Regions from separate parts of the Shewanella sp. GutCb genome, predicted to be linked through region 1. Evidence: predicted binding sites of a transcription regulator. Region 1 holds the regulator's gene; each other region holds the start of a gene.

Evidence for each region. Region 1 encodes sigma-54, which starts transcription at its own class of promoters, with help from an activator protein. Its sites were predicted from a motif close to GTTGGCACGNNNNTNGNNT; they were not measured.
Region 2: the regulator sigma-54 is predicted to act here: its motif matches at 2,183-2,201, upstream of CXF86_RS14630 (DUF3192 domain-containing protein).
Region 3: the regulator sigma-54 is predicted to act here: its motif matches at 2,215-2,233, upstream of CXF86_RS02740 (YggN family protein).
Region 4: the regulator sigma-54 is predicted to act here: its motif matches at 2,611-2,629, upstream of CXF86_RS11330 (DUF4097 family beta strand repeat-containing protein).

Annotation. Positions count from the first base shown of each region.
Region 1 is NZ_PJBL01000020.1:47,939-52,155, forward strand. Features, by position in the region: gene rapZ (RNase adapter RapZ) at 1-157, opposite strand, end outside; gene ptsN (PTS IIA-like nitrogen regulatory protein PtsN) at 626-1,069, opposite strand; gene hpf (ribosome hibernation promoting factor) at 1,072-1,359, opposite strand; gene CXF86_RS12065 (RNA polymerase factor sigma-54) at 1,390-2,901, opposite strand; gene lptB (LPS export ABC transporter ATP-binding protein) at 3,039-3,770, opposite strand; gene lptA (lipopolysaccharide transport periplasmic protein LptA) at 3,767-4,217, opposite strand, start outside.
Region 2 is NZ_PJBL01000025.1:53,161-57,377, forward strand. Features, by position in the region: gene queF (NADPH-dependent 7-cyano-7-deazaguanine reductase QueF) at 1-166, opposite strand, end outside; gene syd (SecY-interacting protein) at 226-873, shown strand; gene CXF86_RS14620 (Zn-ribbon-containing protein) at 962-1,735, opposite strand; gene CXF86_RS14625 (hypothetical protein) at 1,735-2,094, opposite strand; gene CXF86_RS14630 (DUF3192 domain-containing protein) at 2,243-2,614, shown strand; gene CXF86_RS14635 (DUF2789 domain-containing protein) at 2,647-2,976, opposite strand; gene CXF86_RS14640 (GNAT family N-acetyltransferase) at 3,096-3,734, shown strand; gene CXF86_RS14645 (Mpo1-like protein) at 3,727-4,029, shown strand.
Region 3 is NZ_PJBL01000002.1:226,044-230,260, reverse strand. Features, by position in the region: gene trmB (tRNA (guanosine(46)-N7)-methyltransferase TrmB) at 71-784, shown strand; gene CXF86_RS02750 (50S ribosome-binding protein YggL) at 840-1,166, shown strand; gene glsB (glutaminase B) at 1,166-2,080, shown strand; gene CXF86_RS02740 (YggN family protein) at 2,284-3,105, shown strand; gene CXF86_RS02735 (LysR family transcriptional regulator) at 3,558-4,217, shown strand, end outside.
Region 4 is NZ_PJBL01000019.1:28,767-32,983, reverse strand. Features, by position in the region: gene CXF86_RS11335 (DsbA family protein) at 551-1,345, opposite strand; gene CXF86_RS11330 (DUF4097 family beta strand repeat-containing protein) at 1,780-2,535, opposite strand; gene CXF86_RS11325 (class I SAM-dependent methyltransferase) at 2,794-3,597, shown strand; gene CXF86_RS11320 (M14 family metallopeptidase) at 3,689-4,217, opposite strand, start outside.

The sequences.
Region 1 (4,217 bases):
TAGCGACTAACTCTGAGTTACCAGAAAGTTGTTCAAGCAGGGTGCCCATCATTGGCAATGGTAGATTATCGACACAATAATAGCCGAGATCTTCTAGCATTCTTAACAGTACTGATTTGCCTGAGCCGGAACGACCAGAGACTAGAACGAGTTTCATCTTTTCACTACCTAATAAAAGTTAGAATTAATGTTTTATAAATGTATACGGGGTGTACAAGATTATAGATTAACTTTTTTCTGGCTTAAAGCAATAGCTTAGGCTAGTTGGTAATAATAAATAATATTGCTGTAATAAATGCCTAGGTCGTTAAATCTTACTGCTTGTATATCGGTAATCTCTAGCGACTTACGGACTTGAGTCCGTCGAGATAGTTGCACTTTTAGGTTTGTTTTTACCGCAGTTTATACATTATTTTGGCGAGGTGGGACGATACGGAGGCAATGCAGTTTAATTATTCTCCACAAATAGCCTATAACACGGCAACAATAGCTTAGGAACACTGGTTTAAGTGTTTCTAAGCTATTCCTACAAGAGTGTGTAAGCGTTTCTCTTTGCTCATGTCTTGTACTTCTTGAACATCAAAAAATGCGTAAAAACTAAGCTCGACAGATCAGAGACCTCTCACTATTGAGTGATTAAGTCATATAACTCAGATTCACTCTTACTTTTTCTCAACTGCTTCACGATCGCTTTGTCGTTAAGCTTTTCTGCCATTGAAGACAGCGTCGCGAGATGTTGCTCACATTGATCTGCGGGCACTAACAGGGCAAATAATATATCAACCGGTTGCTTATCTATCGAGTCAAAAGATATCGGTGTTTCACATTTGATTAATATGCCCAATGGATGGTCAATATTAGCCAATCTCCCGTGAGGGATTGCTATACCGTTGCCTATACCTGTGCTACCCATTTTTTCGCGAGCCAACAGGCTTTCGAAAATCTCTTGTGAAGAAAGGGTAGGGTACTGGGCAGCGGCAATATCGCTGATGAGTTCCAGTACTTTTTTCTTACTGCCCGGAGTGGCACAGGTAGTGCATTCCGGCTGCAGGATGGTACATAGTTCCATCGTTAGTGTTTGGTCAGCTTCTCTTTGTGTTTAATAACCTGACGATCTAATTTGTCGATCAGGGAGTCGATTGCGGCGTACATGTCCGCATGTTCCGAAGTGGCAAAAACTTCACCTTTTTTCAGGTGAATTCGTGCTTCGGCAATCTGTTGCATTTTTTCAACATTCAATATGACGTGCACATTATTGATCTGATCGAAATGACGTTCAAGCTTTGTAAATTTTTCTTCAACATAACTGCGCAGTGACGCAGTGATTTCAATGTGATGCCCAGTAAGGTTAATTTGCATAGAAAGATTCCTCCAAGTGTCTAATTTTAGTTATAAACTCTTGCGTTGGTTTGAGGGCGGGATCATCATTGCTTCGCGGTATTTCGCGATGGTACGTCGAGCAACTTTAATCCCCTGTTCTGCCAACAGTTGCGCCATTTTGCTATCGCTTAATGGTTTCTGTTGGTTTTCAGCTGCGACTAACTTCTTAATAAACGCTCTAATTGCTGTTGATGAGCACTCTCCACCGTCGTCGGTTCCGACATGACTAGAGAAGAAATACTTTAACTCGAAAATACCTCTAGGGGTATGCATATACTTTTGTGTGGTCACCCTTGAGATAGTGGATTCATGCATCTCTACGGCTTCAGCAATGTCGTTGAGTACCATAGGTTTCATGGCTTCATCACCATATTCGAAAAATCCCTGTTGGAACTTCACAATACAGTTGGAGACTTTTAGGAGGGTCTCATTACGACTCTCAATGCTTTTAATAAACCATTTAGCTTCTTGTAAGTGACTACGAATAAATTGGCCATCTGCTTGATTTTTTTGGCTACGAGCCATCGAAGCATAGTGTTGATTGACGTTGATTTTTGGCATGTAGTCGGGGTTGAGTTCAACCACCCAACGGCCTTTCTTTTTTGTCACTGAAACGTCGGGGATCACATATTCGTCTTTACTTCGCGTGACTGCCAGGCCCGGTCTTGGGTTCAAGGTTTGAATAAGCGTGATAGCATCACGCAGGTCATCCTCTTTGAGCTTAGTCTTACGCATCAATTGCCTAAAATCACGTCCAGCAATCAAATCTAAGTAATCTTTAATGAGCAGGCGAGCATTGTCTATATGGGGTGTTGTTTCTGCATATTGAGCTAATTGGATAAGCAGACATTCACTGAGATCTCTGGCTGCGACGCCGATAGGGTCGAAATGCTGCACGCGTTTGAGTACGGCTTCCACTTCGTCTATCTCGATCTCTGGATCGCCCATTGCTTCAAGAATATCTTCACAATTCTGAGTAAGGTAACCTCGCTCATCAACCGCATCAATAATGGCGGTGGCAATCGCTAGGTCATTATCAGAAAAAGGCGTTAGATTTTTCTGCCATTCAAGATGTTCGTATAAACCTTCAGTGGTTTCGCCTTGGAATGGCATATCATCATCGCGCATTCCGCCGGAGCTTGAATTCGAAGACACGGTATAGACTTCATCCCAAGTAGTATCCATTGGGAGTTCATCTGGCATTGAATCTTGCGTTAATGCATCAGAGGTGTCTACCGCAGCGCTATCCTGCTGTGGATCAACATCTGTGTTACTGCTGTATTCATTGTCGCTATCCGACTCTGAATAGCTGTCAGAGTCACTGGTGGTTCTATCTTCGTTGCTGATAGGCTCGCCATCGGATTGCTCTTCATCTAATTCAAGCAGTGGATTAGAGTCTAATGCTTGCTGGATCTCTTGCTGCAGCTCTAAAGAGGACAATTGCAAAAGGCGAATAGCCTGCTGTAATTGTGGAGTCATAGTTAGCTGCTGACCCATTTTGAGCTGGAGTGACGCTTTCATCTTACCGCTATTCCCTACACTGTAATTAAACGTTGAAGCTCGGTGATTTGACGAAGAGAGCTTAAAGAGTCAACACTTTGATTGTATTCATATACTTAGCTAATGCTATACAATTAAACCCGCATACTGTGGGTTAACTATAGCCTGAATTGTTCACCTAAGTACACTGCTCGAACCTGCTGATTATCTAATATCTCGGCAGGTGTGCCTTCTGCAATCAAATTTCCGTGACTTACGATATAGGCATGTTCACAAACGTCCAATGTTTCACGCACATTGTGGTCTGTGATCAACACCCCTAAGCCACGGCTTTTTAACTGTTCAATAATCTTTTTAATATCGATAACCGATATTGGATCAACGCCGGCAAAAGGTTCATCGAGTAGAATAAACTTTGGGTTGGCTGCCAGTGCTCGAGCAATTTCAACTCTGCGGCGTTCACCACCTGATAACGCCATGCCTTGGCTATCGCGGATATGGGTGATGTGAAACTCTTCGAGTAGGTGTTCAAGTTGCTCTTCACGCTGCTCGTTATTGATATCTTTGCGAGTCTGTAATACTGCCATGATATTGTCACGCACTGAGAGCTTTCTAAAGATGCTTGCCTCTTGTGGCAAGTAGCCAATGCCTTTACGTGCTCGGAGATGCATTGGGTCTAAGGTTAAATCATCGTCATCGATTAAGATCTGACCCTTGTCGCTCTGAACTAAACCAACAACCATATAAAATGTTGTGGTTTTACCTGCACCATTAGGACCCAATAACCCAACAATTTGCCCTGTTTTGACCGTTAAACTCACATCTTGAACAACGGCTCGGCTCTTATAACTTTTCGCTAAATTGCGTACGGTCAGCGTTTTTTGGGTCATTGCTGTTCCTGCTTTTTAATGGGTGCGGCTGGGGTTTCAGGCGTCTCTTCTTGATAAGCTTCAGGCTGAATGATAGTGATCACGCGATCATTACCTTTACCTGTACTTTCTGCGACTAATTTTTGTAGTCCGATATTGTACTTGATGCGGTTACCCGTGACTTGGCTGCCCTCTTGCTCCAAGGTTGCATTACCTAACAAGGTTAAGGTTCTTGTTGCCAACTCATAACGGATCTCTTTCGCACTTGCCATCGCCGGGCGGCCATCTTCCATCATTTGGGTATATGTCGCAGGATTACCCGTAGCCACGAGTATTTTTCCTGAGCTCGCTTCTTTAGAGAACACCCGTAATTCATCAGCCTTCATTTTAATTGAACCCTGAGTTACTTCTACAGGACCAAAAAAGATCACCTGATTATTTTTTATATCAGCTTCTTGGCTGGCAGCA
Region 2 (4,217 bases), on a different contig from region 1:
CGTGAAACGGCAGTTCGGTAGTAAGGCCTATTGCGTCACGGTTCAACTTACGCGGCACGCCCTGCAGTAAAGACGCATCATAATGTTCTTGGTAGCCTGTGGACTTTCCTAATGTAAGCTCTGAAAGTTCGGGTGCGTCACTATAGGGATCATGATGTTGTGTCATCAATACGGTTTCCATGTCAAAATAGACTCTTATTATAACTGATTTTGGGATCGGCTTAAGTGTCTTCTTTACCTGCTCTGGATATTTTTTTAAACGACTACCAACAAGCCTACTTAGATGCGTTGGGAGAGTACCCTCGATATTATGCGCAGCAACAAGCGTCAGAGTGTATTTTGGGCGATGTTGACGTTGGTTCTGAAGAAGCATTGCAATGGAAATCAGTCTCGCGTGACGTGCCGGGTGTTTTTGATAATGTCGAACATGCACTAGAGCTATCTTTACATGCCGATCTTAGTGCATTTTATGGGGCACATTTTGCAGCGCCATTGATGTTTGACTCACCTTGGGGAACGGGAGAGTTATTGCAGGCGTGGAGCCAGACTGATTTTGAGTATCTACAGCAGAATATCATCGGACATTTGATGATGAAAAAGAAGCTCAAACAAGATCCTACCTGGTTTATTGGTGTGTTTGATGATGAAGATAAGATGATCACTATTAACAATACCGATGGCAGCGTTTGGATTGAAATCCCTGGGGAAAATCAGAGTAAAAAGTTAGCAGATTCGTTAAATGGTTTTATCGCTGAGCTTACGGCGCGAGTGACGCCACCGGTTAAGCTGGTGGAAGAAGATATGCCAGTACTCGATCACCCAGGTATTTGGCAGCGTATGAAAATAATGTGGCAGAACTTACGTGGGAAATAGCGGGTAAAATTTAACGCTAGAAGCTTAAACTATTAGCTTGAAAGAAGAGGTCTAAATTGCACTGCAATTTAGACCTTTTTTGTCTCTTTTAGAGATGATCCCAAGAGATATTCGACACGATACGGCATGGTTCGCAGCGGAAGTGAAACATATCCAATAGCGGCTCATCTAATAGCCAGTGGTCACTACCACATTTTGGACAGCAACGTTTTTTCTCATTGGCTAGGCTTTCTCCACCAACGCGATAAAGATAGTAATAGGTTGGGATTTTTGTCAGGAATTCAACTCGGCCACGCAAGTCCCAGCCGCGTCTAAAGAGGTCACTTTTGTGGCTGGTTAGCTGCTCAAGTGCTGCAAACTCGGCTTTAGTCCCCGCGGCCATTTGTATTTCATCACAAGCTTGCCATTCGGTTTGCCAGCGGATCAGCCGTTTATGATCGCCATTGGCTGTCGCTGGTACTTGGTAAAGTGGAATTGGCTGCAGCGTATCACCATTTCTTAGTGGCGAGCACATATGCACATAACTGGTATAAAGCAGCTGCCAACTTGGTGTCTCTTGGCTAGACACTTCTGAATTGATATCTTGGCCAATATACTTCTCGCGAGGAGCAAGTAGTTTAGCGTCTGTTAATTCAATTAAGGTTTTCTCGACCCAAGGGCTATTAAATCGCTTGGCAAGGCTACTTTTTTCTGGCATCAACAAGCGAGCTCTAAACTCACCGTCATTGAAAGCGACAGCAAATTCTCGACCGAGTATTTGACCATTGGCGCGATAAGCTTCTAACAAGCCATTAATGGCTTTTTCGGCGGCAGTGATTGTCGTGTTATCGAAGCATTCAAATCTTAATTCAACAACATGCATTATTTCTTGGCTCCACTAGCATTAAGCGATGCTGATTCAAGCGCTGTTAATCTGTTGATTACGGCTTGATAGTTGGTTTTAAGGGTTAACAGCTCCTGCTCAAGTTGCGTAATTCTTTGCTGTTGTTGAGTGTTGGTTGGAAGTTGCAGAGGTGCTTGCGCTGATGCGGTTAACTGCGCCTTAGTCGGGATTGCGGCTTTGTCTACAGCATTCATCGATTTGTACTGTTGTAAGCCTTGGATCAAAGTCAGCATTGCAACACTGACACCTAGCTTAGTTTTAATTAATGCAAGAGTGGGTTTTTTACCTTCATCGCTGAGCTGTTTGGCGGCGCAGAGTACTTGGTCTAGAGGGCTCATCGTTGGTTAAATTCCTTACTCATTAGTATATTTAGTTCATTAACAGTAATTAATTAAAATTAAATCATTATTAAACAATGCTTTAACATGTGGCATGTAGTTTGCTTTAATGATATTTATAAAATCAATATAAATACAGGAAGTTAATGTGAAGAATAATCTACTAAGTTTAGCGTTTTTTGGGATAGCAAGCATAGGGTTAACTGGTTGCGTTATCAATGTAGGTGATGGTGAATCTGATTGGGATAACAATGGAGCTTGGGAGAAAATCCAAGAAAGTAACCGTGACGGCCTATCGAGGATCTCACTGGGGATGTCAAAAGAGCAGGTGACAACGCTAATGGGTACTGCTGATTTTAATGAAGCCTATATCCAACAAGATAAAGAAGTGCATGTGCTGTTTTATCGCACACAACGAGTTAAGGGCGACGGCAAGACAACCAAAGATGAGTGTACTCCCGTGGTTATTAGCAATAATGCCGTTGTTGGATGGGGCGAAAAGGCCTACACCAAAATATAATTATCTTTCTATATTTCTTTAATATGGTGAAGTTACTTTCTTAATAGGGTGTCTAAATGGTCAATTAAATCCGACCATTGGGCATCTTCCGCTAATGCCTCTGCTAGAAAATGTTGCTGTGATATTGTCCAAAATCCCGCTTGATGAATAAGCAGCCCTTTAGTAATCGTATGTTTTCGTATAAACAGTTCAATTGCTTTAGCATCACTTGGTAAACCGAGCTGTTGAAATAGATGTTCTAGATCCAAAGGGGTGGTGTCCATGATTAACGCTCCGTTGCTATCGTGTTGCTTCCAGTATGGTAGAAAACGACCTAATCCTCCAAGTTTAGTATCGATACTTTTTGACACCCAATTACTCATCAGATGCTCGTTTTAGAACAACATTAAAGTTCTGACAAAGTGAATGTTGATTATTAATTGCACTTTTCTATGGGCTTGTTACATTGGTATTTATGTGATCTAGGTCAAGGAAAATAACAATGGAAAATCAAATCATGGAAGAGTGTCGAGCGGTCTATCTAACGGCTGAAGATTTACGTATTGCCGCCTCAATTCTTTACAATGCTTACCACGATGATCCATTTTTTATGGATGCACTCTATGATGATGACAAGGTGCAATATGAGCAAAAACTGCGTGGCGCTATTCGTGAAGAGTTAAATGCGCTGTGGCAACAGGAACAAGGGTTAATCGGCATGTTTTCTGGAGAACGACTGATAGGGGTTGCCTGTATTGCCACTCAACAAGTCCCGCTTGGTGAAGCCCGTTACTGGCATTGGCGTTTGAAAATGTTGATAAGTGCTGGTTGGCAATCGACCCAAGCTTGGATCAAAAAAGAACACCAAATTATAGAAAACCTGCCCAATAGTCGTTGCGGTATTTTGCAGTTCATTGCTATATCAACAAATGAGCAAGGCAAAGGTTACGGTAGTCAATTAGTTAAAACAGTATTGAGTTGGTGTGATGAACAGTTGCAGCTTGATGGCGTTGGTGTGTTTGTTAGCGATCCAGCACATATTGCATTATTTTCGAATCATGGTTTCGACAAATTGGAGGATCTAGAAATAGGCAAGGTGACGGGGGAATTGATGTTTTATCGAGGCCAGACTAATGACTAAACGTTTTAATAATTTCGCTGAATTCTATCCCTTTTACCTGTCGCAACATCAAAATATAACGTGCAGAGCGCTACACTATATTGGCAGCTCTCTGGTTATCTTAGTGACTATTTTCGCGCTCTATTCAGGGCAATGGTTACTGTTATGTTTGTTACCCGTCATTGGTTATAGTTTTGCTTGGATTGGGCACTTTGTATTTGAAAAGAACAAACCGGCGACATTTAAATATCCCATTTATAGTTTAATGGCTGATTGGGTGATGTTATTTGAAGCCTTTTCAGGCAAGAAGAGATAAAAATATCGGATTCGGATGTCCTTGGCGTAAGAGATCTCTTACTTTTATGTGGGACATCAAATGGTAATACTGTTGATATAGTCACTATAGATAGTCTTAGTTGTTTATAATCAGTACGTTATGTAAATCCCTACAAGTTGCGTAAATGTTACGATCTTGAGTGTTTGCTAAAAGACTGTCGCACTGGA
Region 3 (4,217 bases), on a different contig from region 1:
TGCGCTAAAGGTCTAACTTTGGATAATGCCTTTCTTTTAAAATTAATAGCTATCTTAAGCGAGGGCGAAAATGAGCGAAGTAACAACCGCTGAATTCAATGAAGAAGGTAAATACCTTCGCAAAGTAAGAAGCTTTGTATTAAGAGAAGGCCGCCTTACAAAAGGGCAAGCACAAGCGTTGGAGCAACAATGGCCAGCCATGGGCCTAGATTATACGCCTGAACCTATCGATTTAGTCGAGGTTTTTGGTCGTGAAGCTGACACCGTGCTTGAGATCGGTTTCGGTATGGGCGCTTCATTAGTTGAAATGGCTAAAGCGGCTCCAGAGTTAAACTTTATCGGTATTGAAGTACATAAGCCGGGTGTTGGCGCCTGTTTGTCTATCGCGGCAGAAGCTGGGGTGACTAACCTGCGCGTGTATCATCATGATGCGCTTGAAGTGTTAGAAAACAGCCTTGCCGATGCAAGTTTGGCAAGGTTGCAGTTATTCTTCCCTGATCCGTGGCACAAAACACGTCATCATAAGCGTAGAATAGTACAGGCACCTTTTGCTGAGCTTATCCGCAACAAACTTAAAGTGGGTGGCGTGTTCCATCTGGCGACAGATTGGGAAAACTACAGTGAGCACATGTTAGAAGTCATGAACAGTGCGCCTGGTTATAAAAACCAATCGGCGACAGGTGATGTTGTTGAGCGTCCTGAACATCGTCCGCTAACAAAGTTCGAAGCACGTGGTCATCGCTTAGGTCATGGCGTTTGGGACCTTATGTTTGAGCGTGTCTAAGCGTTATATAGTTCGTTAATTTAGTTTTTATTTATCACCATTGAGGAGTTCCACCATGGCAGCTAATCGCAGTCGTCGTTTACGTAAAAAGTTACGCGTTGATGAGTTTCAAGAGTTTGGATTCGATACAAACTGGACTTTCAATGAGTCTGTAACTGAAGAGCAGATTGATTCAATTGTTGATCAGTTCATCGAGACAATTATTGAACCTAGAGATCTTGGGTTCCATGGCGGCGGACATAAAGAGTGGGAAGGTATTATTGCTACTCAAGATATCGGTAAATGTACAGATGAAGACCGAGCTGCAGTTAAAACCTTCTTCGAAGGCCAACCTGTTGCAGATGTCGAAATCGGTGAGCTATACGATATTTGGTGGAGCTAATGCCTGAATTGGCATTACTTGAGGAGGTCGTGAAGAAAGTACGACCTCTTTTAGGTAAGGGTAAAGTTGCAGATTACATTCCTGCTCTTGCTGAGGTAAATGCTAATAAACTGGGTATAGCCGTGACCACCAGAGATGGTGTCACGATAGGGGCTGGGGATTATCTCGAGCCCTTTTCAATTCAAAGTATTTCAAAAGTATTTAGCTTAACACTGGCGTTAATGCATTACGAAGAGCCTGAAATTTGGTCACGTGTTGGTAAAGAGCCATCAGGACAATCTTTTAATTCTCTAGTGCAAGTTGAGTTAGAAAAAGGGCTACCGAGAAACCCATTTATTAATGCGGGTGCCTTGGTCATTGCTGACCTGTTGCAAGGTCGGTTAGGTGCGCCAAAGCAGCGAATGTTAGAAATTGTACGTGAGCTCAGTGACAATCCAAGAGTGGGTTACGACAAAGTCGTTGCTAATTCTGAATATCAACACAGTGCGCGTAATGCTGCTATCGCTTATTTGATGAAGTCGTTCGGTAACTTTAATAATGACGTTAATACCGTTCTTAAGAGTTATTTTCATTATTGCTCTTTGAGAATGAGTTGTGCTGATCTGTCTAAAGCAATGTTATACCTCGCTAACAGAGGTAAAAACCTCGCTGGAAAACAACTGATCACACCGGTACAAACTAGGCAGTTAAATGCTTTGTTAGCCACTTCGGGTTTATATGACGGCGCTGGTGAGTTTGCTTATCGCGTTGGTATGCCCGGAAAAAGTGGCGTTGGCGGAGGTATTATTGCCGTTATTCCAGGGGATATGTCTGTTTGTGTATGGTCACCGGAACTCGATGCTAATGGTAACTCTCTTGCTGGAACTGCCGCGCTAGAGACACTTTGCCAAACGCTTGGTCGTTCAATTTTTTAATTTCCTGCTTTAACTCATCTGCTAATGTAATAATTAGCCAATAGTTCGTAGTATTGGCTAATTATTCCTATCCTATTATCAATAAAGTCACACCCTTAATTCCACTAATCCTTTTATAATAATGACTTATGTTCTTTGGCATGTTACGTGCATTATCTATTATATATAACATGATATTAACAAGGCGATAAAGGACTAAAGCAATGAAAAGACTACTTACCTCTGTTGGTGTATCCGCTGTACTACTGTCAGCCTCTAGTGTGCAAATAGTTAATGCAAATGAAGATTCAGATAAGCACTTTAAAAATGAATGTGAAGTATCGTTAAATTACGACGTTACAGTTGAGCCGAAAAAATTGACCGTAAGTGAAGTCGGTAAAGAACAGTACAGAATTGAAATGAATAAGCTTTTTGTCAATGGTGAACAAGTACCGCTTAACAAACAGCAGCAAGCATTGGTAAACCAATACGCCGATGAGGTTTCTGCTCAAGTTCCCGAGGTTATCGAGCTTGTTAATGATGCCGTAGCAATGGCTTCGACAGCGGTGAGTATGGCATTGACTCCTTTGTTAGGTGATGCAACTGGCGCTAAAATTGATGAAATGATGGATGGTTTGCAACAGCGCATTGAAAATGTGGCCTATCAGCATGGTGACACATTTTACCTTGGTGCAACCGAGTCTTCGCTTGAAAATGCATTTGGAGAAGAGTTTGAGCAAGAGATGGAGCAGCTAGCCCAAAACTCTATCGGCACTATGGTGATGACGCTAGGAAGCGAAATGATGTCGGGTGAAGGCGGTTCGTTTGAGCAGAAAATGGAGTCATTTTCAACCAAAATGGAATCAATCGGCGATGACATAGAGCTGCAAATGGAAGGGCAAGCACAAGATCTTGAAATTCGTGGTGAAAAGCTCTGTAAGAGATTTAAGTCTTTAGTGGTATTAGAGAAAGAGCTACACACTCAAATACCTGAATTAGCAAAGTACTCTTTGATAGCGACGGCAAACAAAGAAATGCGTGAGTAAACATTAATCGTTATTTTTAGATCCAAAACTCCTTGGTAAAAATAGTTCTTGTGTTGCTGAGCTAAATTGCAACAACCCCTGCATCCCACCTTTGTGCAGGGGTTTTCGTTTTTCCCCTATGCTAACGTCTTAACTGACCGTGCCTTAAATCGATAGCAGCAAGCGAAACTGACTCTGTATCCTCTTATCTAACGCTATCCTATTGTTCTGTATGCCAGTATGAATGCTCACTACATGCTAGTACAAAAGTACATATATGATGAGTTCTAAGTTTTTTTTGGTATACTTCTAAGAATAAAAACAAAAACCACTTTTTGGTTGAATAATCATCACTCTACGCTAGCGTACATATATTCTCTTAAGGTATTGCTCTATAAGGTATTGTTGGCCTTGGTGGCTTATCTTAGCGATGGAAGTACTATTACTCTCGTAAACACCTTAAGGCGATTTACATGTTAGAACTTTTAGAACCAATCGCAATTTTTACTCATGTAGCTCGAGCGGGCAGTTTTAGCGCTGCGGCACGAAAGTTAGGAATATCTAAGTCAAAAGTGAGTACTCAGGTCGCAGATCTTGAGCATAAGCTTGGCGTTCAACTTATTCAGCGTACTACTCGTAGTTTAAGTTTGACTGAAGCAGGTCATTTGCTCTATGTGCAAGGTGAAGAGCTGCTAAGAGATGCAGATCAGGCTGTTGCCAGCGTACATAACCTAAATGATGCTACTCGTGGTGTCTTGAAGGTGGGTATCTCACAGTCTTTTGGTACTATGCATATCATTCCTGCTTTACCAGAATTTATGGCAAGACACCCGGAGCTTGAACTGCAAGTCAGCCTCCTTGACCACAAGGTCGATGTAGTCAGTGAAGGCTTAGATCTATTACTGACGATGTCTGAGCAGTTACCTCTTGGCATGGTTGCAAGACCACTGATGAAATGTCAGTTCTTATTGGCAGCCTCTCCTTCTTATATTGAGCAACATGGTATGCCAAACCGACCTGAACAGCTGGTCGATCACAACTGTCTTGTTTATCAAGGTGAGTGGCATGAGCATAGTGTTTGGCAGTTTAAGCAAGGCGATGATTATTGTGAGATAGGCGTATCGGGCAACTTT
Region 4 (4,217 bases), on a different contig from region 1:
GCCATCAGGTTGTTCATTTTGAGTTGATCTATAGCGATATGAGGAGTGTCATTATGATGTAAGGAGCATCACTGATCATGTGTTCACGAATAGTACCCAACATCACCGCAGACCATTGGAACCAACAATATTGAAGTTAACTTTGGATTACGGAGTGACGATAAAGCTGAAGGAGATTATCGAACCTCAGCTGATAATCCAGCTGAGATCCTGAAAGGGTGGGCAGGACACTGTCGTACTTTAATACGCTTGCGGTCGGCATAACCAACCGAAAGCACATTAACCGACAACAGCACCCGCGCCGTGAAAGTTTGCTCTGTTCAGAGTTAATTTTAGACCAAATTTTAAGAATGAGTTATAAAAGTGAGTTCGAATCACTTATCTGGATGACAAATCTGACTCAATATCGAATTAGCCCATGCTCTCGGAGCCGTTGATATTGTCGACGTTGAGGTCGCTTTTAGTTTGGCTATCTTGTGTTTACAGGTATATGGAGGGGCTTCTATTTTGCGACAACATTAGGTCAGCTCCCTCTCAAATCTTCTCTGGGTTATTGAAGACTTTTTTTCATTTCCTCAATGGTATTTTTTAATTTATCAGGGTTAAATCCACTGATTATTTTTATATTCTCTGCGGTTGGGTTAGACGTTGGCATCACAATAAGTGCAGGTGTTCCCTGGAAACCAAGCTGAGAAAAAAGTTGGTAATTATCATCTATACCATCAGTTTTATGTTCAGCGGCTTCAAAATCAGCTATTTGGATACCAGCAAGTTGTGCTTGCTGATTAATATCTGCTTTAGTGAGCTTTCCTTCATTCTTTCCAGTAGCAAAAATACTGTCATGGTAAGTCATATAGGCTTTGCTGCCCTTTTGTTTAAAAATCCATTGACCTACTTTTGCTGCATACATAGAAGGCTTCCAGCGTTGCGCGAATATGGGCGTCTCTTTAAAAATAAATTTCACATCAGGATTATCTTGGATCAATTGCGTAATAATCGGTGATATTTTTGAGCAATATACACATTGATAATCAAAAAACTCAATAACACTTACTTTGCTATCTTGAGGACCTATAAAAGGTGTTTTCTTGTCTTGAGTGAGTTGTTTGGCCATTGAGACCGCAACTTCAACTGCTTTCTGGGCCATTTCAGCTTTTTTCTGTTGGTTTAATTTCTCAGACGCTTTAATTAAGAACTCAGGGTGCTGAACGAGGTAATCACTGACAACCTCACCAAGCTGGTCTTTTTGGGCCTGATTAAGGTCAGTTAGATCTAATTTATTGGTGTCGCAAGCACTAACGCCAAGCGCGATGAATAGAGGAACTAATATCTTTTTCATAGACATTTTTTAATCATTTATAGTGTGGGATATTAAGTCAAAAACAGTAAACCTTTAATTTGTTATGTAAAGTTAACTATTGTCCATCTTTCACTTGATTGGGGTAAAACCTATTTCCTTGTTGTTTGAGATCTTAGATACAACCCTCAGCCGCCAATATTCGATGGGAATATCTGTACTGCCGTTGGCCGCAGGTCATTGGCACCATCAATTTCAATGTTTCGGAGTTAGGCTTTAGATAGGGGATGTCGCTGAGATAAAGCTAAATGGGGTGGGCAGGGCACTGCTGTACTCTAGTGTGCTTTCGGTCAGCATAACTGACCGGTAAGCACATTAATCGACAACAGCACCTGCGCCGGGAAGGTTTACTCATTTAAGAGTTAGTTTTAAAAGCGAGTTTGAATCGCTTATCTGGATGACTAATTCGACTCAATGCCGAATTAGTTCATGCTCACAGAGCCGTTGATATTGTCGACGCTGAGGTCGCCGCTACCTGAATCAACAATGCTAAGGCCTTTGGTGTTGTCGACTTCGATGTCACCAGAGCCGTCGTCAATAACGACATGGCCATTGATGTTGGTGACCGTCATATCTCCAGAACCATCATTAATGTTGGTATCGCCACCGATCCCTTTTACGTTGATAGACCCAGAACCATCTTCTAGGGTGAGCTTGCCTGTGGTGTTGCTAATTGATACTGAGCCAGAGCCGTCGATGATGCTGAGGTTATGTCCGCCTTGAATCCAAAGATCACCTGAGCCATCCTCAAGGTCGATATTTGCTGAGACATCTTTGATCTCAATATCACCAGAGCCATCTTCAAGCTTAAGCATCATAGTGGCGGGTACTTGAATGGTTAAATCAATATAGGGAGAGCGGCTGAAGTTGATATTGCTGTCAAACTCGGCGATCAATTTTGCGTTGCTCCCCTTTCTATTTAAGCTTAAATCGGCTTTAACATCGCCATAGGTATATATGTCGGCAATGACGGTGATCTGAGTGAGTCCTTCAATGCCTTGGATCTTCAAGTCTCCAGCACCCGTATCGGCGATGAGTGTGTCGATGCCAGCGGCTTCAATCTTAATTGTTTTTTTCTGGTGATCCATAGGACCGGCACTCGCGCCATTAACATTGATGATGCAACCGGAGAGGGTTAGCGTAATCGCTGCGGCAAAAAGGCTAGAGAGTAGTTTCATTAGACGATGTCCTTGTTATTTTTGTTTTTTATTTTAGTGATCAATATTTAGTCATACTGCTTTGCTTTTTAATGTTTGCAGATAACGTGCCAAGTGGTTATCTAATTGTTTTAATTATGATGTTTTATTGTTACCTTGATTCGCAGTGGTGAATTCTCTCATCAATTTGGCTAAAGTCGACATTATTGGTGATTTTACTCAAGGCGTTGATAGCAAAGAGTCAAATTAATTTGCGTACTTTAGAATGGAAGCAAACTTATGAATTATTTATCAGTAAATCAGCAAGGTTGGGATCGCCGCGTGCAAACCCATGTCACTTCTGATTTTTACGATGTTGCTGGCTTTTTAAAGGGTAATAGCTCTTTACAAGAGATAGAGCTAGCAGCGTTGAATGTAGAAGGCAAAAGCCTATTACACTTGCAATGCCATTTTGGCTTAGACACGTTATCGTGGGCACGACTTGGAGCTAAGGTCACAGGTGTCGACCTCTCTATCGCCGCGATTGAGCAAGCCAATTTACTGGCGGCAGAAGCGGGATTAAATGCTGATTTCGTTTGTACCGATGTTTATAACGTGGCTGAGCAGGTCGCGGGGCAATTCGACATCGTGTTTACCTCTTATGGCGCAATCGTGTGGTTACCCGATTTAGACCAGTGGGCACAGACCATTGCGAGTAAACTCAATGCTGGTGGTCAGTTCTATATGGTGGAGTTTCATCCAGCTCAGGCTGTCTTTGAAGGTTATAGCTATTTTCATCAAGATGAACCCGATATCGAAGATGAGGCTACCTACACCGAGAATGCGACAGATGAAACCGATACTTTTGTCAGTTGGGCGCACTCTTTATCAGATGTCATTAATGCGTTGATTGGTGCAGGTATTGAAATTGAGTCATTCAATGAGTTTCCCTTCAGCCCCTATGACTGTTTTGAGGGGCTAACCAAAGAGGCTGTTGAAGTCGAGTTACCGGCAGGTAAAACACAATGCGAGCGTTTTTATGTAGAGCAGCAAGGCCAGCGTTTACCGCTGACCTATGCTATCTCAGGATTCAAGAAAGCTTGAGCTAGATAGGCGTTACTAAAGCAGCGCCTTATGGCGCTGCTTTTAGCTAAGTGAATGTAAAGCTATGCTTATCTAGGTTTAATCTGACAAGCTAGTTACTGCGCAGTACTGGGTACTTTTGGTATTCGTTATCATAGTAAGGGCTACGCTCATAGAACCAACGCAGTCTTGCCTTAGGGTCGGCAGCAAATTCACTGTCTTTTAATGCTTCATTAAACTCAGCTTGCAATGCTGGGTCTTGTTTAAGCATTTTGGCCGCCAGTGGTTCAACCGCGTAGTTTTCAATATATTCGGTGCGAGTGAAAATAGGGTTAAAGAAACCCCACTGAAACAGTGAATCAGGCGATTGTGGTTCAAGCAGCAGTATGGCTAAGTCACCCAAAGGTTGCTCGGTATCGATACGGACTGTACCGACGGGTAACGTTGTGGTGATGTTGTTGCTACTGACCTTGGCTTCGACGCGCTGGTGGCCTTCGTAATCAGCAGTGCCAAACTTAGCGCCTGCAAATTGATATTGCTGCAACTTTTGTTTGCTTGGTTTGGTGAGGGTGGTCATGCGGATACCGTGAATACTCAATCGCTCAATTACGTCTGTCCATTGAGGCGGCACAAAATACGCC